DNA from 2 places in the Streptomyces sp. NPDC008125 genome. Region 1 is predicted to be linked to the other one. Evidence: riboswitches for the same ligand, from Rfam matches in the RefSeq annotation. Region 1 holds a riboswitch; the other holds the start of a gene.
The links. A riboswitch is a leader RNA that binds a small molecule or an ion and turns the genes downstream of it on or off. The one in region 1 is predicted to bind glycine.
Positions count from the first base shown of each region.

Region 2: linked by a shared signal. The riboswitch ahead of gcvT (glycine cleavage system aminomethyltransferase GcvT) and the one ahead of gcvP (aminomethyl-transferring glycine dehydrogenase) in region 1 are both predicted to bind glycine.

Region 1 is NZ_JBIBHR010000038.1:9,525-12,922, forward strand. It holds gene ACFZAX_RS34450 (DNA polymerase IV) at 1-822, shown strand, start outside; gene ACFZAX_RS34455 (PRC-barrel domain-containing protein) at 744-1,115, opposite strand; glycine riboswitch at 1,423-1,519, shown strand; gene gcvP (aminomethyl-transferring glycine dehydrogenase) at 1,711-3,398, shown strand, end outside.
Region 2 is NZ_JBIBHR010000009.1:263,490-266,887, reverse strand. It holds gene glyA (serine hydroxymethyltransferase) at 1-25, opposite strand, end outside; gene gcvH (glycine cleavage system protein GcvH) at 44-421, opposite strand; gene gcvT (glycine cleavage system aminomethyltransferase GcvT) at 567-1,694, opposite strand; glycine riboswitch at 1,843-1,940, opposite strand; partial or broken gene ACFZAX_RS17940 (AAA family ATPase) at 2,108-2,602, shown strand; gene ACFZAX_RS17935 (enhanced serine sensitivity protein SseB C-terminal domain-containing protein) at 2,888-3,398, shown strand, end outside.

The DNA of each region.
Region 1 (3,398 bases):
GTCTCGGTCGAGGACACCTTCGAGGTGGACCTCCACGACCGCACCCGGGTGCGGACGGAGGTCGAGCGGCTGGCCGGCCGGTGCGTCGAGCGGCTGCGGAAGGCCGGGCGCTCGGGGCGCACCGTCGTGCTCAAGGTGCGCCGCTACGACTTCTCCACCCTGACCCGCTCCGAGACGCTGCGCGGCCCCACGGACGACCCCTCAGTGGTGCGTGAGGCCGCCGCGCGCCTCCTGGAGGGGGTGGACACCACCGGAGGCGTGCGGCTGCTGGGCGTGGGCGTCACGGGCCTGGCGGACTACACGCAGGAGGACCTCTTCGCGCAGGCGGCGCAGGCGGCGCAGGCCGAGCGGGCGGCGGAGGCCGGGCGGGCGGCGGAGGCCGGGCGGGCGGCCGGTGAACCGGCGGCTCCGGCTTCCGGGGCGGGCGTTGACGCGGAAGCGCCCAGCGAGGCGTCCGGCCCGCCGCCCGGGCTCCCCGGGGTGCCTCCCGGCCGGCAGGAGCACGAGGCCGCCGACGCGCTCGGGGACGAGGCCGCCGGGCTCGCCGCGCGACGGTGGTCCCCGGGCCACGACGTGCGGCACGGGACGTACGGTCACGGCTGGGTGCAGGGCAGCGGCGTCGGCCGGGTCACTGTGCGGTTCGAGCGGCCGGGCGACCCGCCCGGCCGGGTGCGCACGTTCCGGGTGGGCGACCCGGACCTGGTCCCGGCCGATCCGCTGCCGCTGGTGGCGGAGCCGGTGGACTACTCGTCCTGGCCGGCCAGCCTGCCGAAGTCCCGGTCCGGGCCCGGACCGGTCACGGAGGAGGAGTCGAGTCCGTAATGCCGGTACAGCTGAAGCTCCTGCTCGGGCGAGAGATGCCGCCCGACGCCGAAGTCCGGCGCGTCCCGGATCAGCGCGCGGTCGAACGGGACACGCAGGGTGTCCTCGACGAATGCGCTCGGCTCCAGGGGGACGAAGGCGTCCCTGCTGAACAGGCCGGTGCGTACGGCGGCCCACTCGGGGACGCCGGTGGCGTCGTCGAGGTAGACCTCGTCCACCGTGCCGATCTTGATGCCTGCGCGGTCGAATGCCTTGCGGCCGATCAGGCTGCGCGGATCGATGTCGGTCTGCACGGTGCCTCCCGCTGGTCGCGACGGCTGGGGCCAGGCCGTCTCTTCGAAGTGCCGTCTGCCGGGCGACGCGCGGCACGCTCGCCCGCCGCGTTGCCGGCATCGTCCTCGTGCGCCCCGTACGAGGACGATGCTCCGCCTCGTGATCGCACGCACCGGACGCCGCCCGGCCCGGCCTCCGGCCGAACGACGCCCCTTCGAAGACACGGCCGAGCAACTACTCCACAGCCACTACAGAAGTGCAGATTCCGGATATCGGCCACTCGAAGAATCGGCGAAGATCCCCGCTGGTAGGCTGGCACATGGCTGCTGACCCCGTGCGGGAGAGCCTCCGGTGGAGATTCCGGAGGCGCCGAAGGAGCAAATCCTCCCCGGAATCTCTCAGGCCCCCGTACCGCATGGACGAGGTCACTCTGGAAAGCAGGGCGGTCCGACCCGGCGCATGCCCGGTGCGGCCCACCCTCACCGACGGTGAAAGCCGGTACGCCCCAGGGCGCGCCGGTGAAGCTCTCAGGTCGAGATGACAGAGGGGGAGGCCGTACGGGCAGCCGCGCCGCGGTGCCCCTCGCAGGTCGTGCCAGACCAGGAGGCCTCCACCATGACCCCCCGCCGCACCCCGCTCTCCCAGCTGGAGCAGGGCATCCCCTTCGAACAGCGCCACATCGGGCCGGACGGCGAGGCCCGGGCGAAGATGCTCGCGCAGGTCGGATACGGCTCGCTCGACGAACTCACCGCCGCCGCGGTGCCCGACGTGATCAAGAGCACCGAGGCGCTGAACCTCCCGTCGGCGCGCACCGAGGCCGAGGTTCTGGCGGAGCTGCGTACGCTCGCCGACCGCAACCAGGTGGTCGCCCCGATGATCGGGCTCGGCTACTACGGCACCTTCACGCCTCCGGTCATCCTCCGCAACGTGCTGGAGAACCCCGCCTGGTACACGGCGTACACGCCCTACCAGCCGGAGATCTCGCAGGGCCGTCTGGAGGCCCTGCTCAACTTCCAGACCATGGTCGCCGAGCTCACCGGCCTGCCCACCTCCGGCGCCTCGCTGCTCGACGAGGGCACCGCCGCGGCCGAGGCCATGGCGCTGGCGCGGCGCGTCGGCAAGGTCAAGGGCGGGGTCTTCCTCGTCGACGCCGACACCCTGCCGCAGACGATCGCGGTCATCGAGACCCGCGCCGAGCCGACCGGTGTCGAGGTCGTCGTCGCCGACCTCGACGGCGGCATCCCGGCGGACATCGCCGAGCGCGGCGTCTTCGGCGTGCTGCTCCAGTACCCGGGTGCCTCCGGCGCCGTACGGAACATCGGTCCCGTGATCGAGCGTGCCCACGAGCTCGGCGCGGTCGTCACCGTCGCCGCCGACCTGCTGGCCCTCACCCTGCTCACCTCCCCCGGCGACCTCGGCGCGGACATCGCGGTCGGCACCACCCAGCGCTTCGGTGTGCCGATGGGCTTCGGTGGACCGCACGCCGGCTTCATGGCCGTACGCGAGAAGTTCGCCCGCTCGCTCCCCGGCCGCCTGGTCGGTGTCTCGGTGGACGCGGACGGCGACAAGGCGTACCGCCTGGCCCTTCAGACCCGCGAGCAGCACATCCGCCGCGAGAAGGCCACCAGCAACATCTGCACCGCGCAGGTCCTGCTCGCCGTGATGGCCGGCATGTACGCCGTCTACCACGGCCCCGACGGGCTGCGGACGATCGCCCGGCGCACCCACCGCTACGCGGCGATCCTCGCCGACGGGCTGCGGGCCGGGGGCGCCGAGGTCCTGCACGGCTCCTTCTTCGACACGCTGACCGTGCGGGTGCCCGGCAAGGCCGCCGAGGTCGTCGCCGACGCCCGGGAGCGCGGGGTCAACCTGCGGCTGGTCGACGCGGACCTGGTCTCCGTGGCCTGCGACGAGACGACCACCCGCGCCCACCTCGAATCCGTCTGGGCCGCCTTCGGCGCGCAGGGCGACGTCGAGGCGCTGGACGCCACCGCCGCCGACGCGCTCCCCGAGCAGCTGGTGCGCACCGACGACTTCCTCACCCACCCGGTCTTCCACCAGCACCGCTCGGAGACGGCGATGCTGCGCTACCTGCGGCGGCTCGCCGACCGCGACTACGCGCTCGACCGCGGCATGATCCCGCTCGGCTCCTGCACCATGAAGCTGAACGCGACCACCGAGATGGAGCCGATCACCTGGCCCGAGTTCGGTGCGCTGCACCCCTTCGCCCCCGCCGAGCAGGCGGAGGGCTTCCTCACCCTCATCCGTGAGCTGGAGGAGCGCCTCGCCGAGGTCACCGGCTA
Region 2 (3,398 bases), on a different contig from region 1:
GGAGGGAGGAGTTGAGAAGCGACATCAGGCGGTCCCTTGGGTCTCAGTTGCCGGAGAACTCGGTGTATTCGTCGGCGGTGAGCAGATCCCCCGGCTCCTCCGCGACGCGAACCCTGAACAGCCAGCCACCCTCGAAGGGGGCGGAGTTCACCAGGGACGGGTCGTCCACCACGTCCTGGTTCGCCGCGGTGACCTCGCCGGTGACCGGCGAGTACAGGTCGCTGACGGACTTGGTCGACTCCAGTTCGCCGCAGGTCTCGCCCGCGGTCACCGTGGAGCCGACCTCCGGAAGCTGGGCGTACACGACGTCACCGAGCGCGTTGGCCGCGTACTCGGTGATGCCGACGGTCGCCACGCCGTCCTCGACGGCCGACAGCCACTCGTGCTCCTTGCTGTACCGCAGCTGCTGGGGGTTGCTCATGACCTGAATTCTCCTGTACGCGGGTGGGTGCTGATGAACGATGGTCTTACGGGATGAGACGCGACTGCGTCACGTTCGGCCCGACGGGCGGGGCGTGGGCGGGGCGTGGGGGCGGGGCGTGGGCGGGCGCGACGGGCCCCGACGCCTACTTCCGACGCTTGTAGAAGGGCAGGGCCACGACCTCGTACGGCTCGTGGGTGCCCCGGATGTCGACGCCGACACCCTCGGTGCCGGGCGCGGCGAACGCCGCGTCCACGTACGCCATGGCGATCGGCTTGCCCAGCGTCGGGGAGGGGGCGCCGGAGGTGACCTCGCCGATCACCTTGGCGCCGGTCCCGCCCACGGCGACGACGGGGTAACCGGCACGCGGCACCCGGCGGCCCTCGGCGACCAGGCCGACGAGCTTGCGGGGCGGGGCGGTCCCGGCGCGCTCGGCGGCTGCGGTGAGCGCCTCGCGGCCCACGAAGTCGCCCTCCTTCTCGAACTTCACGACCCGGCCGAGGCCCGCGTCGAACGGGGTCAGCGCGGTGGTCAGCTCGTGCCCGTACAACGGCATGCCCGCCTCCAGGCGCAGCGTGTCGCGGCAGGAGAGCCCGCACGGGATCAGGCCGTGCGGGGCACCGGCCTCGGTGAGCGCCTGCCAGAGGGCCTCGGCGTGCTCGGGGGCGACGAAGAGCTCGAAGCCGTCCTCCCCGGTGTAGCCGGTACGGGCGATGAGCGCGGGCACCCCGGCGACCGTGCCGGGCAGGCCCGCGTAGTACTTCAGCCCGTCCAGGTCGGCGTCGGTGACGGCCTTCAGGACGGCGGGGGACGCGGGGCCCTGGACGGCGATCAGCGCGTAGGCGTCGCGGTCGTCGCGGACCTCGGCGTCGAAGCCCGCGACCCGCTCGGTCAGGGTGTCCAGGACGAGCTGGGCGTTGCCCGCGTTGGCGACCACGAGGTACTCGTCCTCGGCCAGGCGGTAGACGATGAGGTCGTCCAGAATGCCGCCGTCCTCGCGGACGATCATCGTGTAGCGGGCCCGGCCGACGCCGACCGTGCCGATGTCGCCGACGAGCGCGTGGTTCAGGAAGCGGACGGCCTCGGGGCCGGTGACGGCGATCTCGCCCATGTGGGAGAGGTCGAAGAGCCCGGCGCGGGTGCGCACCGCGTTGTGCTCGTCACGCTCGCTGGCGTACCGCAGCGGCATGTCCCAGCCGGCGAAGTCGGTCATGGTCGCGCCCAGCGAGCGATGCAGCGCATCGAGGGCGGTCGTACGGGGGGCGGTGCTCATGAGGTGGCTCCCAGGGCGCGCAGGGCATGACGACGAGGACGGTCCCTCCCCATCTGTCATCGGAACCTGAGAGGTTCGCCGAGAGGCCCCTGACGGGTCGGCTTGCACCTTGGGTGGAGCCGGTGACCGGCTCGCTTTTCAGATCTGCCTCATCCACGCGGTACGGGGCCTGAGAGATTCAAGGGAGGAACTTGCTCCTTCGGCGCCCGGCACACACGGTGGCCGGGACTCTCCCGCGTGGATTCAAACGGCCGGTATGCAGTTGCGCGCACATCATCGCACGCACGGCGGGCAGCCCCGGCGCCCGGTACCCCCGCCCCTGCCGCCGCCCGGCCTCCCGTCCGGGAGACTTGCCGCGCATTACCTTTTCTTTACACTTTGTGGGCAGGTGCTGGGGTGACTCGACAGGGGGAATGCCGATGTCGTTGCGACCGTACGCGGGGGTGGTGCGGTGGGGGGTCGCGGTGCGGCAGGCACCGCCCGCCGCCGAGAAGGAGCCGCCGGCCGTGCGCGACCTGCGCGGTGGGGCCGGGGACGGACCGCGGCGGCTGGAATTCGCCCCCGGGGACCTCGTCGTCGTCTCCGGCCTGCCCGGCAGCGGCAAGTCCACCCTGATCCGGCGTGCGGTCACCACCCGCGCCATCGACTCCCAGGACACCCGGGACCGCTTCACGGCGGCCCTGCCCCGCTTACTCCCGTACGCCCTCTACCGCCCGCTGGTCCGCGCAGCCCATTACTACGGGCTGCTCCGGGCGCTCCGCTCCGGCGAGGCGGTCGTCGTCCACGACTGCGGGACCCAGACCTGGGTCCGCCGCTGGCTGGCCCGCCACGCGGTGCGCCGGGGCCGCACCCTCCACCTGGTGCTGCTCGACGTGACCCCCGAGACGGCCCGGGCGGGCCAGCGCGAACGCGGACGCGGCGTCTCCGGCTACGCCTTCGCCCGGCACCGGCGCGCGGTCGGCCGGCTGCTGCGCGACACGGAGCGCGGTCTGCTGCCCCCGGGCTGCGCCTCCGCCGTGCTGCTGGACCGCCCGGCGGCGGGGGCGCTGCGGGCCATCGCCTTCCCGCGCCCGCCCGTCGGCGGCGCCCCGTCGCCGCCGGTTCCGGCGTCGGTGCCGGTGCCGGGACGCCGACGCCCGTCGGCGGTTACTGTTTCTGCCGCAGGACACGGTCGAGTAGAGGACACAGAGGCAGTGGACATCCCGGCACAGATGCCGCCCCAGCAGCTCCAGGGGTGGCCGGCGAACGAGCTCGAAGAAGTACTCAGCGCCTCACTGGGCGTCCCCGAGGCGACCGGCCGGCTCGTCGAGGTGCTCGGCCGCAGCCAGGTCTGGATTCCGCTGCCCAACGGCGGCAGTCCCGCCAGTGCCGACCTCGACCTGCCGACGATCGAACTCGACGGCGCCGCCTTCGTCCCCGTCTTCAGCTCCGAGGCGCAGTTCCTCGGCTGTGCCGGCACCCACCTCTCCTTCGCCGTCGCGCCGGCCCGCGAATTCGCGCGCGGACTGCCCCCGCAGCTCGGCATCGCCGTGAACCCGGGCGGGGCGGTCGGGCTCCCGCTGCCCCCCGCCGCCGTCGCCGAGCTCTGCCGCACCGGGAACACCCCGCTGGACGGACCGGCCGGCGGCGGCCGGGTGCGGCTGTGGGAGCCGGACTGGAAGGAGGAGCCGGTCGACTTCCTCGCCGCCGTCTCCGCGGAGTTCC